DNA from 3 places in the Arthrobacter sp. CMU6 genome. Region 3 is predicted to be linked to each of the others. Evidence: riboswitches for the same ligand, from Rfam matches in the RefSeq annotation. Region 3 holds a riboswitch; each other region holds the start of a gene.
The links. Region 3 has a riboswitch for thiamine pyrophosphate ahead of thiD (bifunctional hydroxymethylpyrimidine kinase/phosphomethylpyrimidine kinase). Riboswitches for the same ligand answer to the same signal wherever they lie in the genome.
Positions count from the first base shown of each region.

Region 1 (9,659 bases), on a different contig from region 3:
GAGTGCCCCGTAGACCACAGCGGCCTCACGGCGGGCCCCCCGCAGGGCGCCGCCAGCCTGCCGGAAAACGGCGAACGCAGGAACACCGCCTAACGGCATATGTTCTGACAAACCGGTCCCCACAAGCTTTCCATAGGTTCCCCGCGCAGCATTGAAGCTGCCCGTGAACACCATATTGGGGAGCTACCATGAACTTTTCGTCACCGGCACCTGCCGTTCCGCCCCTGAGCCGCCGGCAATTCGGACTCATCGTGGGAGGCGGAGCACTCCTCCTGGCCGGCGGCGGGACCTACGGCGTGGTCTCCCGCAGCAGACCCGGCGGCAGAGCGGGGGTCTCCACGGCGTTCGGCACGCTGTCGCTCGTCGACGCCGGGCGCCTCGCCAGGCTTGATGCGCAGGGACAGCCTGCTGCCACACCGCTCGCCTCGGCCATATCGCAGGTCACGGACGGCACGCGCAGGGCCACCGCGGCAGGCAAGACCGGAATGCAGCGCGTTTCCAGCCGGCGGGGCACCGCTGTGGATGACCACCACGGCGACCCCCTTCTGGACTCCGACTGGCCGCAGCCCGGGAACTTCACCTGGGGCGACGTCGTGGTGCTCGAAGTGGCGCTCACCAATGTCCGCCCCGAGCCGGTCCTGTTCAGCCCCGGCCAGCTGCGCCTCAAGCTGCTGCCGTCCGGCATCACCGTGGCACCGCAGGACGCCGACCGCGGCCCGGGCACGATCGCCGCCGGCGCCACCGAGCGCGTCTGGATCAGCTACCTCGCTCCGCACGATTCCGTCGCCATGGAGATCGAGTACACCGGCCTGGATGACACCGCCCAGGCCCTCGCCCTGCCGCTCCTCACCGTTGCCACAGTCCCCTCATGAGTCCCCTGGACCTTCACATCAATGACGGCTACCTTCCCGTGCCAGTGGGCCAGCTTCTTCCGTGGACCTGCTGGACTGGATCACCGGCAAGGTCCCGGATACCCGGCAGCGCTGCGGGGCTCAGTAGACGGGTTTCTGCGGCTCCACGTCCCGCACCCAGGCGAGGATGCCGCCGTCGAGATGACTGACGCGCTGGTAGCCGGCCTTCCGGGCCGCGGCCAGCACGGCTGCCGACCGTGTCCCGGCCTTGCAGTGGAACACGATGTCCTTGTCCTGCGGCAGCTCGCCCCAGGCCTCGCCGGACAGGATGCGCCCCTGCGGGATCAGCACGGAGCCATCGATCCGGACAATGTCGTACTCCCCCGCCTCACGCACGTCCACAAGCTCGAAGTCCTTCAGCCCTGCCTGCCGCGAGGCCAGCATTGTTGCCAGCTGCGTAGCAGTCACGGTGTGCTCGGTGTCGGTTGTTTCCGCCGGGGCGACGCCGCAGAAGGCCTCGTAGTCGGTGAGTTCCGTGATCCGCGGGGCATCGGGGTCTTTGGATACCCTGATCTCGCGCCAGCTGCCGCCCAGGGCGTCGTACAGCGCCACCCGGCCCAGGAGGGAACGTCCGACGCCGGTGATCAGCTTGACGGCCTCCGTCACCATGAGCGACCCCACAGCCGCGCACAGCATCCCGAACACGCCGCCTTCACCGCACGACGGCACGGAGCCGGCAGGCGGGGCCTCCGGGTAGAGGTCCCGGTAGGTGGGGCCGTGCTGCTCCCAGAACACGCTGACCTGGCCGTCGAAGCGGAAGATCGATCCCCACACGTACGGCTTGCCGAGGATGGCGGCGGCGTCGTTGACCAGGTAGCGCGTGGCGAAGTTGTCCGCCCCGTCCAGGATGAGGTCGTAGCCGGCGAACAGCTCCAGGGCGTTGGACGCATCGAGCCTGACGTTGTGCAGGCGGACCTCCACCAGCGGATTCAGTTCCGCGATGGCGTCCCGGGCGGATTCGATCTTGGGACGGCCAACGTCGCTGACGCCGTGAATGATCTGCCGCTGCAGGTTGCTCAGGTCCACGGCGTCGTCGTCGATGATCCCGAGGGTGCCCACGCCCGCCGCGGCGAGGTAAAGCAGCGCCGGCGCACCCAGGCCACCCGCGCCGATGACCAGCACGCGCGCGTTCTTCAGCCGCCTTTGGCCGAGCGCGCCGATTTCGGGAATGATGAGGTGCCTGGAATACCGCTCCACCTCTTCGGTGGAAAGCCCGGGCGCGGGATCGACGAGGGGGCCCGGGAGCGTGCGGACTGTATTTGCCGTGGACGGAGAAGCCATACTTCAATGTATGCCTGAAGATACCGCGCGGTCATATTACCCCCGGGTAAAGTGAAGTTAACTGCAAAGGAAAGAAGGCCAACAGTGGTTCATCATGCACCGGTTGATCGAACTCAGGCCGCGCAATCCAATGCCGGCCCGGCCCGCGCCCCCGGACAGCGCTCCGCCAGGCTGCCGCGCGACGAGCGCCGGGCCCAGCTGCTGGCCGCAGCCCAGGAGGTTTTCGTCGCCAACGGCTACCACGGGGCCGCCATGGACGAGATCGCGGAAACGGCCCACGTCAGCAAGCCGGTGCTCTACCAGCACTTCCCGTCGAAGCGGGAGCTGTACCTTGCCCTGCTGGACAGCCACCTCGAGGCGCTGACCGAGCTCATGCTGGGCGCCCTGAACTCCACCTCGGACAACAAGGAGCGCGTGCAGGCCGTCATGCGCGCCTACTACCGCTTCATCGACAGCGACGACCAGGCGCACCGGCTGGTCTTTGAGTCCGACCTGATCAACGACGCCGACGTCAGCTCGCGCCTGGAGACATTCAACAAGACGTTCGCCAACGCCATTGCGCAGGTCATCGCGGAGGACACCAAGCTGCCCCTGCTGGAGGCCCAGCTGCTGGGGCGCGGACTTGCGGGCATGGCCCAGGTCAGCGCACGGTACTGGCTGGAAACGGACGGGAACCTCGACCTGGATGTGGCCAGCGACCTGATTTACCGTTTAGCTTGGCGCGGAATCTCTCGCTTCCCCAAAGAGACCTAGACTACAACTGAAACTACCTTTGAAATTTCAACCTTGACTGGCTGGGAGGCCTTGCTGTGGAAGTAAAGATCGGCATTCAGAACGTCGGCCGCGAAATTGTGCTGGAATCGGCTCAGGATGCTGACGCTGTGGCCAAGGTCGTGGCCGAGGCCATCGCCAAGGGCAGCGAGCTGCGCCTGAACGACGAAAAGGGCCGTCAGATCATCGTCCCGGCCAATGTCCTTGGCTACGTCGAAATCGGCGCAGAGGAAGTGCGCCGGGTCGGCTTCGGCGCACTGTAGGCCAAGCCGTGCTGTCCCTCGTGATCGTGCTCCTGGTGACTGTTGCTGCCGGCTTCATCGTCTGGGCCAACGACCGGCACCACACCAAGTACGGCATCCTGCTGCCGGCCGGCACCGCGGCGGTGGTGGGCATGCTGGCGTGGATCATCTGCATCTGGGCGGGGCTTGGCTACCGGCCGGGCCTGACGTGGCTTCCGTGGGTCCTTCCCATGGTGGCCGGGACGGCTGCCGCCCTGGCAGTGGCGGTCTATCTGGGCCGGAGCCGCGCCAAGCAGGACACCCAGCGGCTGACGGCAGCGCTGAAAATCTAACCGCCCCGAAACCGTCAACGCCGGGATCCGTCCAGTGCCGGATCCTGCAGTGTCAGGATCCGGCCAGGTCCGGCCCCTGGCCTTCCTCGGTGCACAGGCAGAGCCGGTTTCCCTGGGCATCAGTGACCACCACCCACTTGGGTGCGTGGTCGCTGTTCATTAAGGCCCCGGTGGCCGCCGTCTTCTCCAGGGCGGATGCCGACTCGGCCTTCGAGCGGTAAATGTCCAGGTGCAGGCGGTTGTCGTCCGGGGTGGGGGTTTCCTGGAACCACACGCCCGGACCTCGTCCGTACGGGTCCACGAGGTCCCCGAACCGGCCCTTCCGGTACCCGAGCGCGACGCGCCAGACCTCGGAAATCGCCGCCGCGTCAGCCGTGTCGATGCCGATGTCCACCGACCGGTACAGGCCGGGCTGGGCCTCGGCGCCTGCCTCCGACGCGGCGTCGCTGACCGAGGCCGCGGCGCGGGTGTCCCGCGGGGTCACCTCGCCCCCGGCATCGTGGGAACTGAACCGGATGAATACCCGGTTATAGCGCCAGTCCAGGTCCGGATGGTGGTCCGTCTCCTCAGCCAAACGCCCGACGGCGGCAATCAGCTCCAGCGCGGCCGCCGCCGTCGGCGTCTTATAGACGGTGACCAGGCCGCCCAGCCGGTAGCGCCAGTCGGGCAGCCCGGCTAGCGCTTCGTCGATCTGGGGTCGGGTGAGGATGTCGTCCCTGGCGGCCACGGCGCACTCCTAGGCAGGACCTGTTGAGCCTGCCGAGCACCGGGCCGGCAGAGGCGGCCGGACTAGAGGAACTCCGCCCGGCCCTCCATGGCCGACGACGCCAGGGCATGCTCACGGCGCGGGATCCGCCCGGCCGCACGGGCCAGCCTACCGGCGATGACGGCGTGTTTGAAGGCCTTGGCCATGAGCGCGGGGTTCTGGGCGCGGGTCACCGCGGTGGCCAGCAGCACGGCGTCGCAGCCCAGCTCCATGGCCAGTGCAGCGTCGGAGGCGGTGCCGATCCCCGCGTCCAGGACCACGGGAACGGATGCCCTCGACACGATCAGCTCGATGTTGTGCGGATTGAGGATGCCCAGGCCCGTGCCGATCGGCGCCCCCAGCGGCATGACGGCCGAGGCTCCCAGGTTTTCGAGCCGGAGCGCCAGGACGGGGTCGTCGTTGGTGTAGGCAAAAACCTTGAAGCCGCGGTTGACCAGCTGCTCGGTGGCGTCCACCAGCTCCACGGCGTCAGGCAGCAGCGTGTGCTCGTCCGCGATGACCTCGAGCTTGACCCAGTCGGTCTCGAGCGCCTCACGGGCCAGCTCAGCCGTCATGACGGCTTCCCGTGCCGTGAAGCAGCCGGCGGTGTTGGGGAGCACGCGGATGTTGTGGTCCACCAGCAGCTGGAAGAGTGAGCCAGTTTCGGCAGGCGAATAACGCCGCATCGCAACGGTGGTCAGCTGGGTGCCGGACGCGACCAGCGCTGAGCCGAGACCGTCCAGGCTCGGTGCGCCTCCGGTGCCCATGATGAGCCGCGAGGTCAGCTCCACCCCGTCAATGACAAGGCTGTCTGCTGTTTCAATCAGTGTTTCTGCCATCGTGCTCATCCTCCTTGGACTGCCGTGACTAGTTCGATCTCATCGCCCTCGGCGAGGGCGGTGCTGTGCCACTGGCTGCGCGGCACGACGGCTGCATTGCGCGCCACCGCCACACCCAGTCGCTGGCCGTCGGCGGCCTGCCCGTTGGCGGACAGGCGGCGCCCCGTGACCTGGCTGACGAGCGAGGTGACCGAGGCGCCCTCGCCTACTTCCTGTTCGATACCGTTCAGAGTGATGTTCATGCTGGTTCCTTGTTCGGGTCAAATGTGACGCGGGTCATGTGGCAGTGCCCGCTGCTGGAAGGTCATTCATTGCGGTAATGAGTTGGGGCAGCGGTCAGCCGGGAGCTGGGCTGAGGGAAGCGGCCGCTCCCACCGGCTCCGCGGTCCCGGCGGAAAACCTGCCCGGCCGGAACGCGGCCCAGCGCGGATCCGGAACGCCGTCCATGAGCTGGCGGCAGATCACTGCGGCCGCCGGGGTCAGCAGGACGCCGTGGCGGAAGAAGCCCGTGGCGACGATGAGGCCGGCCACATCCGCCCCCTGCCCCTGCCCGCGGTCCGGCACCCGGCCGAGCAGCGGCGCGTTGTCCGGTGTGCCGGGCCGCGCCCGCGCGGTGGCTTCAAGGAGCTCGAGCTCGGCGACGGCCGGCAGCAGGGCCTGTGCGTCGCGCAGCAGCTGGTAGACGCCGCCTGCGCTGGTGCCCGGTACCCCGTCCTCGCGCTGGGTGGCGCCAATCACCACGGTCCCGTCCTGGCGGGGCACGATGTAGACCGGAACGCCCCGCACCATGCCGCGGACTGTGGCGGTGAGCAGGGGCTGCAGGTGCGCGGGAACCCTGAGCCTGAGGATGTCTCCGTAGACCGGGCGCAGCGGCAGCTGCAGGCCTTCCGGGAGGTCCTGCAACTGCGCTGCGGCGAGACCGCTGGCCACCACCGTCTCGGCTGCCCTGACGGACCGGCCGCCGGCCAGCCGGACTCCGCAGACCCGCCCGCCGTCCCAGAGCAGTCCGGCGGCGTGCTCCTGCACCGCGTAGCCCTTTCCGGCCGCAAGCTTCTGGCCGTGGCCGGCCAGGCCGGCAGCGATCGCCCGGATGAGCTTCCGCGGATCTACCTGGTGGTCCGCCGGGATGTCCAGCGCGCAGGAGATCCCGGGGCTGAGCAGCGGCTCCCGGGACCGTGCCTCGCGGATGGTCAGCGGTTCAACGTCCAGGCCGTGGGTCCGCTGCACGTCCCGCAGGTCCATGAGGGCGCGGCGATCGGCAGGATCGACACCCACTGCAAGGGTCGGCGTCGTCAGATACCCGGCGTCTTCGCCGGCGGTGAGGGTGGCGGCAAACTCCGGCCATCTGGCCGAGGACTCCAGCATCAGTTCCAGGAGCCCTTCCTCCTGGTAGTGCAGTTCGCTGACCGGGGCGAGCATGCCGGCCGCAGCCCAGCTTGCACCGCTGCCGGGGGCCTCGTCTATCAGCAGCACCGAGCGGCCGGAGCGCCGCGCCTCCCAGGCGATGCCATGGCCCACCACGCCGCCGCCGATGACGGCAACATCTGCCTCAAGGCTTGGGGTGGCACATTCCGGGCCACTTGTTCCAGGGTTCACGCTAATTCCTTCCCTACGCCGGTACTAACCGGATCAGGTCAAGCGGTCGGCTCTGACGCCCTCTCAGCCCTGCGCCTTTTATGACAGCAGTAACGGGCTCCCGCGGTACCTGCCCAGTTTAGAGGAACTAAGGTGGTTGCCATGACCCAGCACTCTGCCCACACCGCCGCCCGCCTGTACCTCTGCACCGACGCCCGCAAGGACCGCGGGGACTTTGCAGACTTTGTGGACGCGGCGTTTGCCGGCGGCGTGGACATCATCCAGTTGCGCGACAAGAACATCGAGGCGGCCGAGGAACTGGAGCTGCTGGAAACCGTCCACGCTGCCGCCCGCAGGCACGGCCGGCTCTGGGCCGTGAACGACCGCGCCGACATCGCGTCCATCGCCGGCGCGCCGGTGTTCCACATCGGCCAGAAGGACCTGCCGCTCCGCGCCGCCCGGAAGCTGCTGCACGATTCCACCGTGATCGGACTGTCCACCCACAGCACGGACCAGGTGGATGCCGCGATCGGTGCCGCGCACGGGCGCAGCGGCCTGGACTATTTCTGCGTGGGTCCGCTGTGGGCCACCCCCACCAAACCCGGGCGCGCCGCCGTCGGACTCGACCTGGTCCGCTACGCGGCGGAGGCGGTCCGCACAGCGGACGAGGAACGGGTCGGCGGCCTGCTGCTGCCTTGGTTCGCGATCGGCGGGATCGACCGCACCAACGTGGAGCAGGTCCTGGCGGCCGGCGCCACCCGGATCGTCGTGGTCCGCGCCATCACCGATGCGGCAGACCCGGCAGCCGCCGCGGCGGAACTGCTCGACGCCCTCGACGCAACGGCGCCGGCAGCCGTCTCCTAGGCGGGACCGGTCCGGGGAGACCGGAGAGCTACCCGCTCAGGCCCAGCTGGACCATCCGCCGGGAGTGGTTTTCCGCGACTTCGGCAGTGATGCCCCGCACCAACTCGCGCGCGGTGGCGTCCGTGGCGCCGGGTTCCGCTTCGACGAACAGCTCGCTAAGAAACGCGTGTTCGTGGCCCACGCGCTGGGCCTGCGTGATCGCTTCGCCGAGGAGCCGGCGGCCCCACAGCGCAAGCCTGGACGCGAGCCGGGGGTCGTCAGCCAGCGCTCCCCTGAGCCGGTCCCGGAGGACGCCCGTGGCTTCTTCCGAGGACTGGATCTGCTGGATGAGCTCTCGCGTTCCGGGGTCCACGAACCGGGCCACCGCGCGGTAGAAATCGGCGGAGACGGTGTCCACCACATAGGCCTTCATCAGGGATTCGTACCAGTCGGCCGGACGGGTCCGTTCGTGGAAGTGGTCCACGGCCGATTGGAACGGCAGCATCGCATTTTCGACGTCGACGCCCATCTCCGCCAGCTTGGCGCTCACCAGTTCGTAGTGCTGGAATTCAATGACCGCGATCCTGCCAATCACGGCCCGGTCATGCAGCGTGGGTGAGTAGCGGGCGTCGGAGGAGAGCCGTTCGAACGCGGACAATTCGCCGTATGCCATCACGCCGAACAGGTCTGCAACGAAGCGGTCGTAGCGAGCGGTGTCAGCCGAGGATGTGCCCATAATCCAAGACTAACGGCGCAATTCGGGCTAACCTGATTTTCGTGTCACATCATCGTCTGTCGCCCAGCGTCCACGAGCAGACCAACGCGCTCGCGGACGCCCTGAGCGCGCTGCGGACGGAACTGGAGCTTCCGGGCGAGTTCCCCGAGGATGTGCTCAAGGAAGCCGAAGCCGCCGTGGCGGACCGGCAGTTTCCGGACCTGGACCTGACCGGAGTGGACTTCCTGACCATCGATCCGCCGTCGTCCACCGACCTGGACCAGGCACTGTTCATCGAACGCCGCGGCGAGGGCTACCGGATCCTTTACGCGATAGCCGACGTTCCGTCCTTCGTGCAGCCAGGCGGCGCGCTCGACGCCGAGACCCGCCGCCGCGGGCAGACGTTCTACGCGCCGGACGGCCGGATACCGCTGCATCCGGAGGTGATCAGCGAGAACGCCGGCAGCCTGCTGGCCGGACAGCTGTGCTCCGCCTTCGTCTGGGAGTTCGAGCTCGACGCCGCCGCCGAGGTGGCATCCGTGGTGGTGCGCCGGGCCGCCGTGCGCAGCCGGGCCAAGCTCAACTACAGGGGTGTCCAGGCAGACCTGGATGCCGGCACAGCCCCTCCGATGCTGCAGCTGTTGCGCGAGGTGGGGCGCAAGCGCGTTGACCTGGAACGGGCCCGCGGTGGGGCCAGCCTGAACATGCCGGAGCAGGAGATTGTCCAGCTTCCCGACGGCGGCTACCAGATTGTGGCGGTCCCCCAGCTTCCGGTGGAGGACTGGAACGCCCAGATTTCGCTCATGACCGGGATGGCCGCCGCTTCGCTGATGCTCAAAGGCAAGGTGGGGATCCTGCGCACCATGCCTGCCCCGGATGAACGCTCGCTCAGCCATTTCAAGCGCCAAACAGCCGCGCTGGGCAAGCCGTGGGACGGGCAGGAAAGCTACGGCGAGTACCTGCGCACCCTGGATCCCACCGACCACGGGCAATTGGCCATCCTCCATTCGGCCGGCATGCTCTTCCGTGGCGCCGCGTACACGCATTTCGACGGCACCGTCCCGGAGGACGCCGTCCAGTCAGCCATCGGCACGGCGTACGCCCACACCACTGCACCGCTGCGCCGGCTCGTGGACCGGTTTGTCCTGGTCATCTGTGAGGCATTGAGCAACGACCGGCCGGTGCCGGCCTGGGCCCGGGAGGCGCTCCCCTCGCTGCCCGAAATCATGGCGTATTCGGACCAGCTGGCGGCAAGGATGGAACGCCTCGCCCTGGACACCGTGGAAGCCGCGCTGCTGATCAACCACATCGGACAGGAGTTCGATGCCGTGGTGATCTCCGGGTCGAAGCCGGCCAAAAACGGCTACGGGAACGGCGCAGGCAACGGAAACGGGAATAACAGCAG
Region 1 covers NZ_JBNHFL010000004.1:92,974-102,632, forward strand. The annotation lists gene AC5RWD_RS03970 (glutamyl-tRNA reductase) at 1-93, shown strand, start outside; gene AC5RWD_RS03975 (hypothetical protein) at 189-872, shown strand; gene moeB (molybdopterin-synthase adenylyltransferase MoeB) at 993-2,192, opposite strand; gene AC5RWD_RS03985 (TetR/AcrR family transcriptional regulator) at 2,277-2,945, shown strand; gene AC5RWD_RS03990 (DUF3107 domain-containing protein) at 3,002-3,226, shown strand; gene AC5RWD_RS03995 (hypothetical protein) at 3,235-3,537, shown strand; gene AC5RWD_RS04000 (4a-hydroxytetrahydrobiopterin dehydratase) at 3,590-4,264, opposite strand; gene AC5RWD_RS04005 (thiazole synthase) at 4,327-5,121, opposite strand; gene thiS (sulfur carrier protein ThiS) at 5,127-5,363, opposite strand; gene thiO (glycine oxidase ThiO) at 5,458-6,717, opposite strand; TPP riboswitch at 6,710-6,831, opposite strand; gene thiE (thiamine phosphate synthase) at 6,859-7,560, shown strand; gene AC5RWD_RS04025 (ferritin-like fold-containing protein) at 7,589-8,275, opposite strand; gene AC5RWD_RS04030 (RNB domain-containing ribonuclease) at 8,317-9,659, shown strand, end outside.
Region 1: linked by a shared signal. The riboswitch ahead of thiO (glycine oxidase ThiO) and the one ahead of thiD (bifunctional hydroxymethylpyrimidine kinase/phosphomethylpyrimidine kinase) in region 3 are both predicted to bind thiamine pyrophosphate.

Region 2 (9,659 bases), on a different contig from region 3:
CATTTTCCGATCACGATTTTTTGCTGGTTGCCGCCGGAGAGGGAGGACACGGGCAATGCCACGTTGCCCTTCATGCCGATGCCTTTCGCCACGGTTGTGGCGAAGCTGCGCACCTTGGACGGTGCTATCCAGCCCGATGAGCTGACCTTGCCCAGGTTGGGCAGGGCGATGTTGTTCTCGATCGTGTCGCTGACGACCAGCCCCTGCTGTTTGCGGTCCTCTGGAATCAGGACGACGCCGGCTTTGATGGCTGCCATCGGGTCGTCCGGCTTCAGATTTTTCCCGTCGACGACGACCGTGCCGAGCCGGTGCTCGGCTCCGGCTATCGCGCGGACGAGTTCGGTGCGCCCGGCTCCGACGATGCCAGCGATGCCGAAGATTTCCCCGGCCCGGACCGTGAAGGAAACGTCAGTGAAGTCCCCGGCTTTGTCGTGCAGGTCTTTGACTTCCAGCACGATCTCATCCCTGGGCGGGGGCACCTCGGGGAAGAGCCGCTCGACGGGGCGGCCGACCATTTCTTCGACCAGCTGGTGGGGGGAAACCTCACCGGAGGCGTGTTCGGTGATCTTCTTGCCATCCCTGAGCACGACGATGCGGTCGGCGATGAGGGCGATTTCGGCAAGGCGGTGGCTGACGTAGATGAACGACACGCCTTCGGCCTTCAGGGCCCTGACACATTCGAAGAGGGCGTCGGTTTCGGCTTGGCCCAGTGCGGCGGTGGGCTCATCGAGGATGAGCAGTGAGGCCTCGAGCATCAGGGCCTTGGCGATTTCGACCTGTTGTTGGCCGGCGACACTGAGGTCCCGGACTTTGGCGTCCATGCTGCCGTTGAAGCCCAAGCGCTTGAGCTGATTCTTGGCTTTCTCGCGCATGGTGCGGGCGTCGAGGAAGCCGTTGCGCATGGGCCAGCGTCCGATCATGACGTTCTCGGCGACGGTGAGGTCTGGCAGCAGGCGCATTTCCTGGTGGATGAGGCCGATACCGGCGGCGATGGCGTCACCCGGGGACGTGGGTGCGTAAGGTTCTCCGTTCCAGGTCATGGTTCCGGTGGTCGGCTGGGTCACTCCGGCGATGATGCTGGAGAGGGTGGATTTGCCGGCTCCGTTTTCTCCGAGCAGGGCGACGACTTCCCCGGGGTTGATGTCTAGGTCAATGTCCTGGACGGCGATAGTGCCGGGATATTCTTTCGTGGCGCCGCGGACGCGAAGTCCGCGGTTGTCCGCAGTAGGCATTTGGGGCTCCATTGGCTAGAGAAACGGCCTGGGCGGGTGGTGCCCCGGCGGGGCACCACCCGTGGGACGGGTTAAGGGTGGTTGGTGATAAAGGGCTCGACGTTTTCCTTGGTGGTCAGAACGCCTTCCTGGAGCTGCTCGGCCGGCAGCTTCTCACCGTTGGCCAGCTTGATCGCCGATTCGAGGGCGAGCTTACCCATGCCCTGGGTCGGCTGGGTGATGGTCGCGGCCAGAGTACCGTTCTTTACTGCTTCCAGGCCGGCTTTGTCGCCGTCGAACCCGACGATGGTGACACCCTTGACGCCGGCATTGCGGACGGCCTGAGCGGCTCCGAGGGCCAAGGCATCGGCGCGGCCGAAGAAGATGTTGATGCTTGGGTTCGCCTGGAGCATGTCGGTGGCCAGTTGGTAGCCCTCGTCCTGTGCCCACTGCTGTGAGGCCTGACGGGCGACTTCCTTGATGCCGGGGAACTGCTTCATGGCCTCCTTGAATCCGGTGTCACGGGCGACCTCAGGCGTTGTTCCGATCTGGCCCTGGATCACGCCGAGCTGTCCCTTGCCGTCAACCTTCTTACCGACCCACTCGCCCAAGGACTTGGCTGCCCCGACGCTGTCGGTGGCGATGAACGTATCACCGGGTGCGCCTTCGGGGTTTCGGTCAACAGCAACGATGGGAATGTTCGCTGACTTGGCCGCGCGGACCGGGACAGTTGCCGCCGTTGCACCGGCGGGGATGTAGATGATCGCGTCCACCTGCTGGGTGATGAAGTCCTGGATCTGCGAAACCTGGGTGTTGGAGTCGCCCTTCGCGTCAGCGACGACGACTTTGACGTTTTGTTCCTTGGCCGCTGCTTCGACCGACTGGCGGATCTGGTTGAAGAAGTCTGCCTGCTGGTTGGCTACCGCCAGGCCGATCGTCTTCTGCTTCTCGCCGCCGCCTCCGCCGGCGCCCGAGTTCCCGCCCCCGCAGGCTGCCAGGGAAAAGGTGGTGGCCACTGCAACCGCGGCTACTGCGATTTTTCTAAACATTTTCATCTCCATTGATAAATCCGATTGGGGTATTGCTTGGTTGGTGATGCTGGTGAGGGATGGGACCGGTTAGGCCTTCTTGCGCCGGAGCACGTCTGCCATCACGGCGATGGCGATGACGAGGCCGATGACGATCTGCTGGATGAACGGTGAAACGCCCAGGAGGTTCAGGCCGTTGCGCAGCACACCGATCAGCAGAACACCGATGATCGTTCCGCCGATGCGTCCGACGCCGCCGTTCAGGCTTGCGCCACCGATGACAACGGCGGCGATGACGTCAAGCTCATATCCGAGTCCGGCGCTGGGCTGGGAGGAATCCAAACGGCTGGCCAACGCGATTCCGCCGAGGCCGGCCAGGGCGCCTGCCGCGACGTAAACCCAGATGGTGACCTTCTTGACGTGGATGCCGGCCAGGCGGGCCACTTCTGCGCCGCCGCCAATGGCGTAGATGGAGCGCCCGGATGCCCGGTACTTCAGCCACGCCCAGGCTGCCAGGTACAAGGCCACCACGACCAGCAGCGTGACGGAGAAGAACCCGAGGTACCTTTCGGAGGAAAGGTTGAAGAACCACTCCGGGTATCCGACGATCTGCTGGCCGTCGGTGATCAGGTTCGCCAGGCCGCGGGCAATGGAGAGCATGGCCAAAGTGGCGATGAACGGTGGCAGGTTGGCGTAGGTAATGCCCAGGCCATTGAGCGAACCGGCGAGGGCGCCCACGGCGATGGCTGCCAGCATGGCGGCCCACATTGGCCAGCCGCCCTGGTGGGAGAGCCAGCCCAAGACCATGGTGGAGAGTCCGAGGACGGCACCCACTGACAGGTCGATGCCGCCGGTGATGATGACCGCTGTTGCTCCGACGGACAGGATGCCGAGAACGGTCACCTGATCCAGGATGTTGATGAGGTTGCGGCCGGTGAGGAAGAAGGGCGAGGCGAAGCTTAGGACGATGAACAGGGCGATCAGGCCCAGCAGGGCTCCGCCGCTACCCGAAAACATGCGTGCACTGAGTTGTGAAAACATTGGCGCCTTTGCACCGTTTTCCTGGGGTGCTCCACCGGGCCGGTGGGCTAGTTGTTGACTCATGATTGACTCCGTTGGCAGTAGAGGTTGGGCCCTAGTTCATGAACATTCCGCCATCAATATTGATGGCCTGTCCTGTGATGTAGCTGCCCGCGTCCGATGCGAGGAACAAGAGCAGGTTTGCCACGTCGGTTGCTTCGGCGGGGCGCTTGAGTGGTATGCCGTCGATCCACTCCTGGATCAGTTCGCCGGGCTTGTAGTCACCCAGGCGGCTTCCCCATTCACGGTCGTTGTATTCCCACATCTCGGTCTTGACGATGCCGGGGCAGTAGCTGTTGACGCGGACACCGGATGGAGCGAGTTCCTTGGCCAGGGACTGGGTGAGGCCGATGACCCCGAACTTGCTGGCGGCGTAGTGGGGCGTGAAGATAAAGCCTTGGCGGCCCTGTCCGCTGGATGCGTTGAGGATGACCCCGTGATTGCTGGCTTTCAGCAGCGGGGCTGCTTCCCGGCAGCACAGGAAGACAGCAGTGGTGTTCACGGCCAGGACTTTGTTGAATTCGTCCAGGCTGAGGTCTTCAAGGTTCGAGATGGTGATGATCCCGGCATTGTTGACCAGGATGTCCAGCCCGCCCCAAAGCTCGACGGTCTTGGCAAACGTCGCCTTGACCTGCGCCTCGTCAGTGACGTCGGCTACCGCGTGGTCGACGTCAAAACCGGCTGCCCGAAGCTTTTCCGCCGATTCGCTGACCAGCGGGCTGCGGTCAACAAGGAGCACCGAAGCGCCGGCTTCGGCGAAGGCCTGGCCGATGCCGTAGCCGATGCCGCTGGCTCCGCCGGTCACCAGGGCGCGGCGCCCCTTAAAGTGACCCTGAAAAATCTCAGATCCGATGGTGTTCATTGGTGTCACTCCGTTACTGCGGGGGCCAACGCGTCGTGCATTGTGCCGGGTGAGTTGGGGACGAGAGCCGTGGGTTCTTCCGGGGACCAGCGTGCTTTGGTGACCGCCCGGGACCAGCTTGAGCGCCGGCGGTCCGCGTCATGGACGGGCATGGCTGGCGCGATCGCGGTCCTGTTCCTCGGGAGCTTTTCAACTGCCTCCCTGCTGAACAGCCCTGTCTCAATGGCCGCCATGTGCGCGACTCCGAGCGCTGAAAGATCCGGCACCGCGCTGCGCAGCACGGTGCGCTGGCTCAGATCCGACTGCAGCTGCATCAACCACGTGTTTGATGTCGGGCCGCCGTCGGCCAGCACGGAACTGATGGGCGGCGAGACGGACTTCTCGGCCGCCCGCAGCACATCTTCGATCTGCAGGGCAATGGATTCGAACGCGGCCCGGGCCAGATGTGCCGAGGTCGTGCCCAGGTTGAACCCGCTGATCGTGGCTTCTGCACGTTCATCCCACCACGGGGCACCGAGTCCGGCGAACGCGGGGACAAGGTTGACCCCGCCGCTGTCCTCGACCGTCCGGGCCAGTGAGTCCAGATGTGAAACGTCACAATCCAGCACCTTCGACAACCAAACCGCCGTCGCACCCGTGGCGAGGATGTTCCCTTCGAAGGCGTAACGGGGTGTGCCATCATGCCATGCCAGCGTCCGGACCAGTCCGCCCATGTCACCGGGGTGAGCTTCGTCCGGGAGAAGGCCCATGACGGAGCTGCCCGTACCGTAGGTCGCCTTGACTGTGCCCGGACCCCGGACACCGTGTGCGTACAGCGCCGAGTGTGAGTCACCCATGACGGCGTGGACCCGGGAGCCTCCGGCCAGACCACCCAGCAAGGGGGAACTTTCCGCGGTGGATGCCACCACCTCCGGGAGGACCTGGCGCGGCACATTGAAGAGTTCCAGCAGCTGCTGATCCCAGTCGACCGCATCCAGGTTCAGGAGCTGGGTGCGGCTCGCGTTGCCCGCCTCGATCCGATGTTCACCGGTGAGGCAGCTCAGCAGCCAGGAATCGACGGTTCCGGCCGCGATTTTCCCGGCCTTGCTGAGGCGGCGGTCCGGGTCAGCGTCATCGAGCAGCCATTGGATTTTCAGGGCTGAGAACATCGGGTCGATCGGCAAGCCGGTGGACCGGCCAACCAGGTCGCCTGCACCGTCGCCGATCAGGTTCTTTGCCTGCTCGGCGGTGCGGCGGTCCTGCCATCCCAGAACCGGCCCCAAGGGCTGTCCGGTTTCACGGTCCCAGATCATTGCTGACTCGCGCTGCGTGCTCACACCCAGACCCAGGACTGTGCCGTCCAGTCCGCTGAGGCTGTCGGCGACTGCCTTAATTACACTGTCGCGTATGACGAGCGGGTCCTGTTCGACCCACCCGGGTTGGGGGTGCTGCTGCGTGAGACTAACCTGCGCCCGGGCGATGATTCCGCCCGAGCCGTCCATGACCAGGGCCTTCGTTGCGCTCGTGCCTTGGTCCACCGCAACAACGACGGCGGATCCGGCAGGTGCAGGGGCCAGGTTAGTCACGGTTCAGAACCTCGCGTGCTGCCGCGGCGATATGGTCGGCGGTAAGGCCGAAGTGGTCCAGGAGGAAGGCGGTGCTGCCGGTCGGAGCAAAGTGGTCTTTCAGGCCGAGGATGCGCATCGGAACTCGGGCACCGTCCTCCAGCTGGCCCACGACGCTGGCTACTGCGGCGCCAAGGCCGCCGGCGACGTTGGCTTCCTCTGCGGTGATGATTCCGCCGGTCTGGCGGGCGGCATCCTTGATGGCGTCCTCGTCGAGGGGGCTCAGGTAGGTGGCGTTCAGGACTCGTGCCGAGACGCCCTCGCCGGCAAGCGAGGCAGCGGCCCACAGCGCCCGGGACACTTCGGTGCCGGTAGCGATCAGGGTTACGTCGGTACCTTCACGGGCAACGACGAATTTTCCGCGTTCCAGCCCGGCATTGTCCTCGGAGACGTGCGGAACCTTGAAGCGGCCCACACGGATGTAGGTGGGCCGCGGGTCGGCCACGGCGTTGCGCACGGCGGCGCGGGTCTGTGCTCCGTCGGCGGGAACGACGATGTCCAGGCCCGGTAGTGCCCTCAGCCAGGAGAAGTCCTCGACGGAGTGGTGGGTCGGGCCGAGTTCGCCATAGGCCATGCCCGGGCTCATGCCGCACAGGATGACCTTGTGCTGGCTGTAGGCCACGTCTGCCTTGATCTGCTCCAGGGAACGACCTGTCAGGAAGGGTCCCGCTGCGCACACGAAGGGAATGAAGCCGGCGTTGGCCAGACCGGCGCCGACGCCGACCATGTTCTGCTCGGCGATGCCGACGTTGATCAGCCGGTCCGGGAACTCGTCACGGAATTTGGTCAGGTTGCTGGAGCCGACTGAGTCGTTGCACACGGCGACGACTCGGTCGTTGGTGCGGGCCAGCTTGATGAGTTCGTCCGCGAAGTCCTGGCGGTTGTCGAACGTGGGTGCGTCGGTCTGCACGGTTGTTGTCGTCATGACAGCTCCTGGAAAGCCTGAAGGGTTTGTTCTTTGGACGGTACTTTGTGATGCCACTCGACGCGGTCTTCAATGAAGGAGACGCCTTTGCCCTTGACGGTGTTGGCGATGATGGCGACGGGGGAACCCGTGGTGGATGGGCTCAGTGCCTCGATGAGTTCGTTGTAGTTGTGGCCGTCGACGATCCGCACTTCCATGCCGAAGGCGGCAAGCCGGGCATCGAGCGGGTCCAGTCCGTTCGTTTCTTCCGTCCGCGCGCCCTGCTGGAGCCGGTTGCGGTCAACGACGAGGGTCAGGTTGTCCAGCTTGTGGTGGGAGGCCGACATCAGCGCCTCCCAGTTGCTGCCTTCCTGCATTTCACCGTCGCCCGTGACGACGAAGACGCGGGTGCCGGTACCCAGCAGCTTGGCACCGATTGCCGTGCCGACGGCCACCGGGAGGCCATGGCCCAGCGGGCCGGTATTCGTTTCGACACCCGGGACCTTCACCCTGTTCGGGTGTCCGTTCAGCGCCGACAGCGGCGCCATGAAGGTGTCCAGTTCTGAGACCGGGAAGAAGCCGCTGTGCGCCAGGGTCGAGTACAGCGCGGCTGCACAGTGGCCCTTGCTGAGGATGAAGTGGTCGCGGTCTTCCTTGCGGTGATCCTCGGGATCGACGTTCATGACAGCGTCAAAAAGCACCGTCAGGATGTCCGTGACGGAGAAGTCTCCACCGATGTGCCCCTGGCCTGAGTCGGAAATCATTTTCAGGATCGAGCGGCGGGTGGTCTGGGCACGCTCGTGCAACTTCTTGGAGCGGAAGTCGGCGTCACCGGCCAACACCTCTTGGCGGAGGGACCGCCAGGATGCGGCCTGGGAAGCATCTGCAGTTAACATTTTGCATATCCATTCAGTAGTGACTGTATGTGAATCCATGTTACCCACCCCACAATTCGAGTGTCAATAGACGGGGTGGAGGACAGGTTCCCAGCGGAGCATCCTCAAGGATCGCCTCAGTGGCAGTGGTAATCGACGCAGGCTGGAGAGTTCTTGCGGCCGGCAGCGTGTGGGCTTGCCGCTCTGCGGGGGCTGGCGACATTCCTAGGGCGTACCGTTGAGCTGACTGGACGCCGCTGTGGTTTCGGACGCACGAACGTGTATAAATGGGACCAGCCCACCAAGGGCAGATTCATTACGACAGGGGAGCGCCGCCGTCGGGCATCACTGGCACAGCCAGGAAGCCGCGGGTGGGCGCTGAGAGTGCGGACAACCGCAGACCCTCGAACCTGATCCGGCTAGTACCGGCGCAAGGGAGTCGAGTTCTCAAAGTGTCCGGCCGCAGGCACCCCAAAGCCAGCAGCCGGGGAGCGCTTTCCCCTCCTGATCCTCAGGAGGACCATCATGACAACAGCAACAGCTAAAAAGTCCGGGTACAACTGGCGCGTGGCCGACATCGTGGTGGCGGCGCTGATCGCCGTCGCCGGAGGTGTCATTTTCTGGGCCTGGTCCCAGGGCGCCAACCTCATCTCCGCACCACTGAACGCGGTCTACCCGCCCCTGACCGGCCTGTACGCCGGCGGCTGGATGATCCCGGCGGTGCTGGGCATGCTCATCATCCGCAAGCCCGGTGCCGCGCTGTTCTGCGAAACGGTGGCAGCCACGGGCGAGCTGATCATGGGTTCGCAGTACGGCACCACGGTGCTGATCTCCGGCGTGCTGCAGGGCCTGGGTGCGGAGCTGGTGTTCGCCGCGTTCCGGTACAAGAAGTTCAACCTGCCCGTCTCGCTGCTGGCGGGTGCCGGCGCCGGGCTGTTCTGCGGCCTGAACGACTCGTTCGCCCCGTGGGGCTGGAACATCGCCTACGCCGCCGGGGACAAGCTGGCTTACATCATCTTCACCGCCATCTCCGGCGCCATCATCGCCGGCGCGCTGTCCTGGATCGCCACCCGCGGTCTGGCCAAGACCGGCGTGCTGAGCTCCTTCGCGTCCCGCAAGGCAGCCACAGAGCCCGTATTTTCCTAAATCCCTGGACCAGCAAGACTTCCCGCCGTACAGCCGGTCGCATCAGAGGGCGCCCGCTCAATTGAACAGGAATCAACAACTGTGACTTCACCCAATGACCTTCCCCGTGTCCATATCGCCACCGACCACGCCGGCATGGAGCTGAGTGCCCACTTGGTCAAACACTTGTCGGAGAAGGGTTATGCCGTCGTGGATCACGGACCCAAGGAATACGATGCTTTGGACGACTACCCGGCGTTCTGCATCACTGCAGCGCAAGCGGTGGTAACGGACCAGGAAGCGGGCGTGCACGCTCTTGGCATCGTCCTGGGCGGTTCCGGGAACGGGGAGCAAATCGCCGCCAACAAGGTCAAGGGGGTGCGGGCAGCCCTCGCTTGGAACCACTCCACCGCCACGCTGGCCCGACAGCACAATGACGCCAATGTCGTGGCAGTGGGCGGACGCCAGCACAGCGTCGAGGAGGCCGCGGCCCTGATCGAAGCCTTCCTGCAGGAACCCTTCAGCAACGACCAGCGCCACATCCGCCGCATCGGAAAAATTGCCTCCTACGAGAACACCGGCGAAGTGGTTGAGTAACTCCTGCTAGACCCTGGCGGTGCCCATGGAAGGGTGCACCGCCAAGAGCTCCTCCGGATCACTGAGTCCGCGTCCCGCCCCGCTGCCTGGACACATATGCGCCGAGGTCAGTATCAGCATGAAAGAATCCTCCAATGACCTCCCAAAGAAAGGAACTACCCTTGTCACCTCTGGACACTTCCTCCTTCCGCGTAGCGATTGTTAGCGCCCAATGGCATGCTGACATCGTTGATCGCGCCGTCGACAGCTTTCAAACGCGGCTCAAGGAACTTGGCATCACCAACGTCGATGTCCACCAAGTGCCCGGGGCCTACGAAATTCCGCTACTCGTCCGACGGCTCGCAGCGTCCGGCCAATACGACGGCATCGCCAC
Region 2 covers NZ_JBNHFL010000003.1:183,782-193,440, forward strand. The annotation lists gene AC5RWD_RS03380 (sugar ABC transporter ATP-binding protein) at 1-1,232, opposite strand, end outside; gene AC5RWD_RS03385 (sugar ABC transporter substrate-binding protein) at 1,304-2,260, opposite strand; gene AC5RWD_RS03390 (ABC transporter permease) at 2,330-3,256, opposite strand; gene AC5RWD_RS03395 (SDR family NAD(P)-dependent oxidoreductase) at 3,375-4,181, opposite strand; gene AC5RWD_RS03400 (FGGY-family carbohydrate kinase) at 4,187-5,746, opposite strand; gene AC5RWD_RS03405 (transketolase family protein) at 5,739-6,710, opposite strand; gene AC5RWD_RS03410 (transketolase) at 6,707-7,585, opposite strand; TPP riboswitch at 7,878-8,019, shown strand; gene AC5RWD_RS03415 (ECF transporter S component) at 8,090-8,710, shown strand; gene AC5RWD_RS03420 (ribose-5-phosphate isomerase) at 8,792-9,286, shown strand; gene AC5RWD_RS03425 (6,7-dimethyl-8-ribityllumazine synthase) at 9,448-9,659, shown strand, end outside.
Region 2: linked by a shared signal. The riboswitch ahead of AC5RWD_RS03415 (ECF transporter S component) and the one ahead of thiD (bifunctional hydroxymethylpyrimidine kinase/phosphomethylpyrimidine kinase) in region 3 are both predicted to bind thiamine pyrophosphate.

Region 3 (9,659 bases):
AGCGGGACAACTTCGCCGTTCGTGCCGGCGTAGCTCATGTCCACCGCATACTTTTCGAGTTCGGCTTCGATAATTGCGAGGTCCGAGAGCGGATCTCGGTCAGATTCCAGCGTACCGCAGTCCAAAACGTGGACCAAAGCCGCGCAGCGCTCGACGTGGCGGAGGAAGTTGTGGCCTAGGCCCTTGCCTTCACTGGCACCCTCGATGAGTCCCGGGACGTCGGCGATGGTGAAACGGACGTCGCCGGCCTGGACCACGCCCAGGTTGGGGATGAGGGTAGTGAAGGGGTAATCGGCGATCTTGGGGCGGGCGGCAGACATGGCCGCGATCAGGCTGGACTTGCCGGCCGAGGGGAAACCCACCAGGGCAATGTCTGCGATCGACTTGAGCTCCAGGACGATATCCCTGGCATCACCCTCGATGCCGAGCAGGGCGAAGCCTGGCGCCCGGCGCTTCTGCGAGGACAGCGCAGCGTTTCCGAGCCCGCCTTGCCCGCCGGAGGCTGCGACGAATTCCGTGCCCTCGCCCACGAGGTCGGCCAGTACCTGGCCGTCCTTGGTCTTGACGACGGTGCCGTCGGGAACGGGCAGGACCAGGGTCTCGCCGTTCTTGCCGCCGCGCCAGTCACCCATGCCGGGGCCGCCATTGGTGGCGTGCCGGTGCGGTGCGTGGTGGTAGTCGAGCAGCGTGGTGGTCTGCGAGTCAACGCGCAGGATGACGTCGCCGCCGTCGCCGCCGTTGCCGCCGTCAGGTCCGCCGAGCGGCTTGAACTTTTCACGGTGGACGGAGACACAGCCGTGGCCGCCGGTACCGCCGGATACATGCAGTACTACCCGGTCTACAAAGCTCGCCACGGTGAATCTCCTCTATTGCTGAATTCGGCCGTCCTGGACGTCCAAATCGATTGTAATGCGGTTAAAAGAACAGTGGAGCGAGCCATCATGGCCCGCTCCACCGGTTCAGAACTTGTTGTTACTCTGCAGCTGCAGCAGCAACGATGTTGACGACCCGACGGCCGCGGCGCGTGCCGAATTCAACGGCACCTGCCTGCAGTGCGAACAGGGTGTCGTCGCCGCCACGGCCAACGCCTGCACCCGGGTGGAAGTGGGTGCCGCGCTGGCGGACGATGATCTCGCCAGCGGAAACTACCTGGCCGCCGAAGCGCTTTACGCCGAGGTACTGGGCGTTGGAGTCACGACCGTTGCGAGTGGAGCTCGCGCCTTTTTTGTGTGCCATTTGGAATGCCTGCCTTTAATTCTGGAAAAACTGCGGGAAACCTGAACAGTAACCGGAGGTTACTTGATACCGGTGATCTTGACCTTGGTCAGTTCCTGACGGTGACCCTGGCGCTTCTTGTAACCGGTCTTGTTCTTGAACTTCTGGATGACGATCTTCGGACCACGGAGGTCCTGAAGGATCTCAGCCGTCACAGTTACCTTGGCCAGGTCCGCAGCTGCGGAGGTGACCTTGTCACCGTCTACCAGGAGCAGCGCGGGCAGCTCAATCGTGCTGCCAGCTCCACCGGCGACGCGGTTCAGGGTAACGAAGTCTCCAACGGAAACCTTCTCTTGGCGGCCGCCTGCGCGGACAATCGCGTACACCACTTGGGAACTCACTTCTCTCGACGTCTATTACTAAATTTGCGTGCGGAACCCTGGTCCGAAAACTTGGCCTGGTTCGCGCTGTGCCTCAACGCCGTGGATTGCCCGGGGGGAACCCGTGAGCTATCCCAGGAAGAAGTCCGATTGGACGAATCCCGGGTCATAACCCAAGTGTTGGCGTAAGCACCGAAGATCTAGAATACGCTAATTCCGTCGTCGGCCGCAAATGAGGCTGGCACCGGCGGTTCGTACGTGATAGGCGCCACAGAGGCGCTGTTCCGGACATCCGATGCCGTGCGCGACTATCTTACCGGGCGCCGCGCCCAATTCCGTTCAGCTGTGGCGGCTCGGCGCGTCGAAGAATTCCAGCTCGTACCGGCAGGACTGCCGGAACGCGGTGATCATCGCTTCACGCTCCCCCGCCGACGCGGCCCGGCCGGCGTCGTCGGCGATTTCGATGGCCCGCAGCGTCGCGGCAGCGAACTCCTCGTCGGCGTACGTCCGCAGCCATTCAGCGTACGGGTGCCCGGCCGGCGCCCCGGCAGCCACATATTCGGCGTGCAGGGTCTCCCCCACCTCGGCGTACAGCCAGAAGCAAGGCAGGACCGCGGCCACCAGCACCGCGTAGCTGCCACCCGCCGAAGCCGCAAGCAGATGATCGACGTACGCTTTCGTGACCGGGCCAAGCTCTGTCTGCACGGTGCGCGTGCTGAGCCAGTTGCGGTGCAGTTCCGATTCAACCTCCAGGCATTGCTGCGCCGATCGGGCCCAGAACAGCTGCTCGGATTCGGTTGGCGCGAGTGCGCTGGCCCGCGCCAGGACACGGGAGTAGCCGTTGAGGTAGATGGCGTCCTGCGCCAGGTAGTACGCGAATTCCTTCTCCACCAGGGTGCCTTCGGCAAGTCCACGGATGAAGCCCAGGTTGTAAATGACTTCCAGGTCGGCCACGGTCTCAGCGCGCAGCAGTTCAGCGAAGCCGCCCACCCGTTCGGGCTGGGCGAGGTGGTGGAAGTGGTTGATCGGTCCGTTGCCCGCGCCGACCTCCAGCTGCCCGGATGTCCGGAGGGCTCCGGCCAGCCAGGGCTTGACCGCCCGCAATGACGCTTCCCAGTCGCCGAGCCGTGCCTGGGCCGTGGCCATGGCCGAGGAGAGCGAGCACCCGGTGCCGTGGCTGTTCGGCGTGGTGATCCGTTCACCCGCGACCTCCACCACCTCCGCGGACAGCAGCCCGGCCGTGTTCACGAGGGCATCCGGGCAGGTTGAGCCGTTCAGGTGACCGCCTTTGACGAGCACCGTGGCACCGGTCCGGGCCGCGAGCCGCCTGCCCTGGTCAAGGGCGGCGGCCCAGTCCGCGGCTTCCGGTTCCCCGAGCAGCATGGCCAGTTCGGGAAGGTTGGGGGTGATCAGGTCCGCCAGCGGCAGCAGTTCGCCGAGTGCTTCCTCTGCGGACTGCTGAAGGAGGCGGTCACCGCTGGTGGCCACCATCACCGGATCGAGAACCACGACGGCGGGCCGCACCTTTTCGAGCCAGCTGCGGACTGCGGCTATCACCTGGGCATCGCCGAGCATGCCGATCTTCACGGCGTCCACGTCGATGTCGTCGCTGACAGCGTCCAGTTGCGCTGACAGGAAGGACGCCGGCGGAACGTGCACGCCGCGCACGCCGGTGGTGTTCTGCGCGGTCAGGGCGGTTATTGCGGCCATCCCGTAGCCGCCGTGGGCCGCAATACTTTTCAGGTCGGCTTGGATGCCCGCACCGCCGGACGGATCGGAGCCCGCGATGGCAAGGACCCGGGGAACGTCGCGGGAAGTCGGAGCGGCCGGTGCCACGGATTCCAGGAGGGAACCGGCGGCGGATGCTGGTGCGGGCAGGAGCGATGCTGATGACAAGGAAGACATCCCTTCGCCGGTGCTAACCGGACAGGTTCAACGGGTTTGGATCTCAGCCGGCCCGTGCGCGGCACCCCGTGTCAGTCCCCCAGCCTAGCGGTTCGTCCGGCCCAGGACACCGAATTTGACGTTTACGACAGGCTTTGGCGGGCACTGCCTGGAAACCGGAAAGGCCCGGCACCGCAAACGCGGCGCCGGACCTTCATCCGGTGGGCTCAGTCAGAGTCCGTTGTCCTAGAGCTCTGAGGTCTAGAGCTCTGAGGCGGGTACCCCTACTCCCAGGATGATCGGCTCGCTGGCGGGCTGCTGGGTAGCCTTGGACGCTCCCTGCGCATTGCCCGTTTCCGGTGCCTTGGCCTCGTGCGAGTGCCCTGCGGCAGCAGCCGGCGCAACCACGTGGTGTTCCACGGAAGTCTCGTTGGCTGCCCCCTGGGCGCGGCTGGCACTGCGGTTCCGGCGCGGACGTCGGCTCCGGGACGGGGCGGGGCTTTCGGCGGGCTGGCTTTCCGGCTGCTGGCTTTCCGGCCGGGCCGTGGCGGGTGCCTCCTCCGCAGCGACCTTCTCGTCCGCGGGGGCAACCGGAGCACCAAGGTGCGCGAAGGCTTCCTCCAGGCGGTCCAGCGTCAGGGCCGGCGCTTCCTTGACCGGCTCCTCGCTGTGGTCGACGAACGGAAGAATCACCTTTTCACCGCCGAAGGTGAGCACTGCGCCGGGCCGTCCGGAGACGCTCTCCGTTTCCGGAGCGCGGTGCACCACGGGGCTTTCCGGTGCGGCGGCCGCGGGAGCTGCCGGACGGGCGGACTCGCCCGAAGCTGCGGCACTGTGCGCCGCTTCCTCGTGCAGGTGGGCGGCGTGGGCCGCTGCCGCGATGTTGGCCAGGGCGGCACGGGTGGCTTCGGCCTTGGCGTGGCGTTCTGCCTCGGACGGTTCGGGGTGGTGCACGGCAGCAGGGGCGGCCGGTGCAATCTCGGAGGACAGCTGTCCGCCCTTGCCGCGGCGGCGCTTCCGTTCGGACCGGGCAGGGGGCTGTACCTCGGCGCGGTGCACGTGGTGCTCCGCGGCCACGGTGTTGGCACGGCGGTGCTCCACCGGCTCGTCATGGGTGACGACGCCCCGGCCTGCGCATGCCTCACACTGCTCGCCGAAGACTTCCAGGAGGCCGGTGCCCATGCGCTTGCGGGTCATCTGCACGAGTCCCAGGGAGGTCACCTCGGCCACCTGGTGCTTTGTCCGGTCCCGGCCCAGGCATTCCACCAGGCGGCGCAGGACCAGGTCGCGGTTGGATTCCAGCACCATGTCGATGAAGTCGATGACGATGATGCCGCCGATGTCGCGCAGCCGCAGCTGGCGGACAACTTCCTCGGCCGCCTCCAGGTTGTTCTTGGTGACCGTCTCCTCGAGGTTGCCGCCGCTGCCGGTAAATTTGCCGGTGTTGACGTCAACCACCGTCATGGCCTCGGTCCGGTCAATGACCAGCGAGCCGCCGGAGGGCAGGAATACCTTGCGGTCGAGTGCCTTGTGGATCTGCTCGTCAATGCGCCAGGCGGAGAAGATGTCCTCATCCTTGGTCCACTTTTCGAGCCGGCCCACGAGGTCCGGGGCAACGTAGGTGACGTACGCCTCGATGGTGTCCCACGCTTCGTCGCCGGACACGATCAGCTTGGAGAAGTCCTCGTTGAAGACGTCCCGCACAACCTTGATGGTCAGGTCCGGTTCGCCGTACAGCAGTTCCGGTGCGAGCACCTTGGTTGACTTCGCCTGGCTCTCAATCCCCTCCCACTGGGCACGGAGACGGTTAATGTCGTGGGTCAGTTCCTCCTCGGAAGCGCCTTCAGCGGCCGTCCGCACAATGACGCCCGCGTCCTCGGGCAGGCGGTCCTTGAGGATCCGCTTCAGGCGGTTGCGTTCGACGTCGGGCAGCTTGCGGGAGATGCCGGTCATGGAACCGCCGGGCACATACACGAGGTAGCGGCCGGGCAGGGAGATCTGGCTGGTGAGGCGGGCACCCTTGTGGCCGACCGGATCCTTGGTGACCTGGACCAGGACGGAATCGCCGGACTTCAGCGCGTTCTCGATCCGGCGCTGCTTGCCTTCGAGGTTGACGACGTCCCAGTTGACCTCACCGGCGTACAGCACGGCGTTGCGGCCGCGTCCGATGTCGACAAAGGCGGCTTCCATGGACGGCAGGACGTTCTGGACCTTGCCCAGGTAGACGTTGCCGATCAGAGAGTCCTGCTGCGTCTTGGAGACGAAGTGCTCAGCAAGGACGCCGTCTTCCAGGACACCGATCTGGATTCTGTCGTCGCGCTGGCGGACGATCATCTGGCGGTCCACGGACTCCCGGCGGGCCAGGAACTCGGCCTCGGTAATCACGGTGCGGCGGCGGCCGGTGTCCCGCGACTCGCGCCGGCGCTGCTTCTTGGCTTCCAGGCGGGTGGATCCCTTGACACTGGTCACGCGGTTGCTCGCCGGAGCCTCGCTGATGGCCCGCGGGGCGCGGACACGGGTGACAGTGTTGGGGGGATCGTCTTCTCCCCCGCCGGTCAGTTCCAGGTCCTGGTCACCGCGGCGGCGGCGCCGGCGACGGCGGGACGTTACGCCGTCGTCGAGCTGCGCGGCCTCATCTTCGCCGGCTTCGTCAGACTCGTCTGTTCCCTCATCGCCGTCGGTGATCTCGCGGTCGGTCCGGCTGCGGCCGCGGCGGCCGCGGCTGCGCCGCCGGCGGCGGCCCTCGTCCTCGAGCTCGTCCTCGAGGTCCTCGGCTGCCACGTCCTCCTTAGCGGGAGCGGCGGGGCGGATGACCGTGTTCAGGTCAGGGGCCTGGAAGATGATCGATGTCACTGAGGCCGGCTCCAGGAAGAGCGAACCCACGGGCGACTGCCCGGCAGTCTCTTCTTCGGCTTCCTCCTCGGCGGCGGCTTCCTGTGCAGCCGCCGGTTCGGCAGGGGCTGCTTCGGCCGGCGCTGCCTGGGCTGCGGGGGCAGCAGCAGCAGGGGCGGGCACCTCCGTCTGTCCGCCGGACGCCGCTTCAGCGGCAGTCACGGCAGCGGGTGTCCCGGCAGTTTCCGCTGGCTCAGCGGGGCCTTCGGCCGGCTCCGCGGCCTTCGGCTTCGTTGCCCGGCGGCGGCGCACAGGCTTTGACTCGGCAGAAGGTTCCTCGGCGGCCGGCACGGCCTCGGCTGCCGGCTCCGTGGCGGCTGCCTGTCCGCCGGTTTCCTGCGCATCCACTTCGGCCCCGGCTGCTTCCGCAAATGCGGGCAACGGCTCTTCGGCAACCTTCTTCCGGGCGCGGGTCCGGCGCACCGGGGTCTTGGCCGGGGCTTCGGCGCCTTCCGCGACAGCGGGCTCCGCCGCGGCGGCATCAGCGGTTGCAGCCTCCGCCGCGGACTCCGCATCCGCTGCGGTGGCCTTGGGCGCCGCCTTGCGCCGGGTCCTGGTGGCTTTCTTGGGAGCCTCGGCGGCGGCTTCGCCGGCGGCAGCCGGTTCAACATTCTCGGCTATAACCTGGTCATTATCCATATGTGGCAACACTCCTGCCCCTGACATGCCGCCACATTCGGCACCCATTGGGGCACATATTGTCAAAACCCGCAGGCATTGACAGAAGTCAATTGGATACCAGCAGGCTCGCACCGGCAGTGGGGTGCGGCAGGCCTGACAGGCCGGCGGGATTGTTACTGGAACCCGTTGTTTCTGACAACCACAACCAGGTGCCGTCCAATGGAAGCTGGGAGGCTGGATCTTCTTTCCGAAGCCTGCACCAGTGCTCATTGGCGGTCTTGGGAACAAGCCACCGGACTGGAGTTCGAATGTGGTTCGCGCTCCAGCCACGTTTATTCTCTCATATTGCTGTTCAAATACGCTGTAATTGTGTGACAGACCCGGTCAAGGCGATCCGTGGAAGTGAGTACAGACTGCCTCAAGCCGGCGGCGATACAATCTGGGCAGGAGCACCCCACACAAAGGACGCCATCCCATGCCACGCATATCGCCTTCCACAGGCACGGACTACGACCAGGACCACCAGGACGGTGCCGGGCCCGCCGCGGCTTCGGCCGGTGCCGCCCTGCCGGCCATGACACGCGACCGCCCCTTCGGCTGGCTGCTGGTCATTACCGGCGTCGTGGGCTGGCTGGCATCCGGCATCCTGGTGCTGGAAAAGCTGGAGGTCCTCAAGGATCCCAACCACGCCACCGTCTGCGACGTGAACCCCTGGATCTCCTGCGGGCAGGTCATGCAGACGTGGCAGAGTTCAGTCTTCGGCTTCCCGAACATGTTCATCGGAATTGTTGCCTTCGCCATCACCACCACCGTGGGAATGGCCCTGCTGGCCGGTGCGCGGTTCGAACGCTGGTACTGGCTCGGGCTGCAGGCGGGCATCACCCTCGGCTTCATCTTCGTGGTGTGGCTGTGGTCCCAGGCGCTGTACTCCATCCGCATCCTGTGCCCGTTCTGCATGGTTGTCTGGGCCGCAATGATTCCGCTCTTTGTCTGGGTGACCGTGCGGAACGTGGTCCACGGCGTGATTCCGGCGCCGGCGGGCCTGGCCCGGCTCCTGGGCGACTCGGGCTGGATCATCTCGGCGCTGCTCTACGTTGCCGTGGCTGCGACCATCTTCTTCGCCTTCATCCAGGTGTTCGCCGGCACCTCAGGCTTCTAGCAGCGCGAACGGACAGTTAAGCCCCCGCGGATCAGCGCGAACGTACAGTTGTGGCCCCCCACTTCGAGGAGTGAGGGGCCACAACTGTACGTTCGCGCTTACTTGCCGGCGCGCTTAACCTCCCGGAAAGCTCAGGCCTGGAACCAGATCTTGATTTCGCGCTCGGCCGAGTCCACCGAGTCCGAGCCGTGGACGAGGTTCTGCTGGACCTTCAGGCCCCAGTCGCGGCCGAAGTCGCCGCGGATGGTTCCGGGGGCCGCCGTCGTGGGGTCGGTGGTGCCGGCCAGCGACCGGAAGCCTTCGATGACGCGGTGGCCTTCGAAGATCGCCGCCACCACGGGGCCGCTGAGCATGAACTCCACGAGCGGCTCGTAGAACGGCTTGCCCACGTGCTCCTCGTAGTGCTGCTCGAGCAGTTCCCGGCTGGCGTTGGTCTTCTTGAGTTCGGCCAGGGTGTAGCCCTTGGCTTCGATCCGCTTGAGGATTTCGCCCGTCAGGTTGCGGGTGACGCCGTCCGGCTTGATCAGGACAAGGGTGCGCTCAATGCTCACAGTTGCTCCAAAGGGTTGGTTGTGGGTTTCGACGGTAAGTCTACGGGGTCTGGCCGGTGCCTTCATTGCCGGCGGCGTCCGGGTGGGCGGCCTCCCACTCGGCCTGCTCGCGGTCCCGCTGGGCGGACTCGCGGTCAATCCGGATGCCGGCCCGGATGCCGTACCACCAGGCGAGGGCGAACAGCGCGCCGACGAGGAACATCATGGGTTCCGCGAAGCCGCTGAGGATGAGCACCAGCTGCAGGATCCAGCCCAGCCCCACGCCCCACGGCCTGGACAGCACGGCGCAGGCCAGGATCAGCACCACGCTCAGGCCGATGCCCACAGAGAGGATCAGCGCCGGGGAGATCTCGGCACGGCGCAGGCCGAACACCGCCAGCGTGGCGAAGAAGACCACGAAGGCCTCCAGCAGCAGGACCGTCGAGGCGAACATGACCTTGGTGGAGCGGCGCTTCTTGGGCATCCCCGGGCGCCATTCACGCTGGGCCTTTGTCAGCCGCGCCATCAGGTGGCCGCCTTGCCAAGCAGGATGCGGGCATCCGCCACCAGCGTGATCGACCCCGTCACCAGCACGCCGCCGGCGAGGTCGTCATTGGCTTCGGCGCGCTCAACGGCCCACTCCAGTGCGTCGTCCAGCTTCTCGGCGATGTGCACGTTTTCCTCGCCGAAGCCGAGGTCGACCGCGAGTTCCGCCAGTTCCGCTGCAGGCACCGCCCGCGGCGAGTTGGACTGGGTGAAGCAGAATTCCTGGGCGAGGCCGCCCAGTGATTCCTTCAGCTGGCGCAGGATCTCCTCGGCGTCCTTTTCCTTGAGCACGCCCACCACGACCACCAGCTTGCTGAAGCTGAAAGCCTCCTGGATTGCCTCGGCCGAGGCCCGGATGCCGTCCGGGTTATGGGCAGCGTCCACGATGATGGTGGGGGCTGTCCGCACGACTTCCAGCCGGCCCGGGGACGA
Region 3 covers NZ_JBNHFL010000011.1:70,721-80,379, forward strand. The annotation lists gene obgE (GTPase ObgE) at 1-854, opposite strand, end outside; gene rpmA (50S ribosomal protein L27) at 973-1,236, opposite strand; gene rplU (50S ribosomal protein L21) at 1,296-1,604, opposite strand; gene thiD (bifunctional hydroxymethylpyrimidine kinase/phosphomethylpyrimidine kinase) at 1,935-3,500, opposite strand; TPP riboswitch at 3,483-3,579, opposite strand; gene AC5RWD_RS09840 (Rne/Rng family ribonuclease) at 3,741-7,010, opposite strand; gene AC5RWD_RS09845 (vitamin K epoxide reductase family protein) at 7,468-8,151, shown strand; gene ndk (nucleoside-diphosphate kinase) at 8,283-8,702, opposite strand; gene AC5RWD_RS09855 (DUF4233 domain-containing protein) at 8,743-9,207, opposite strand; gene AC5RWD_RS09860 (bifunctional folylpolyglutamate synthase/dihydrofolate synthase) at 9,207-9,659, opposite strand, start outside.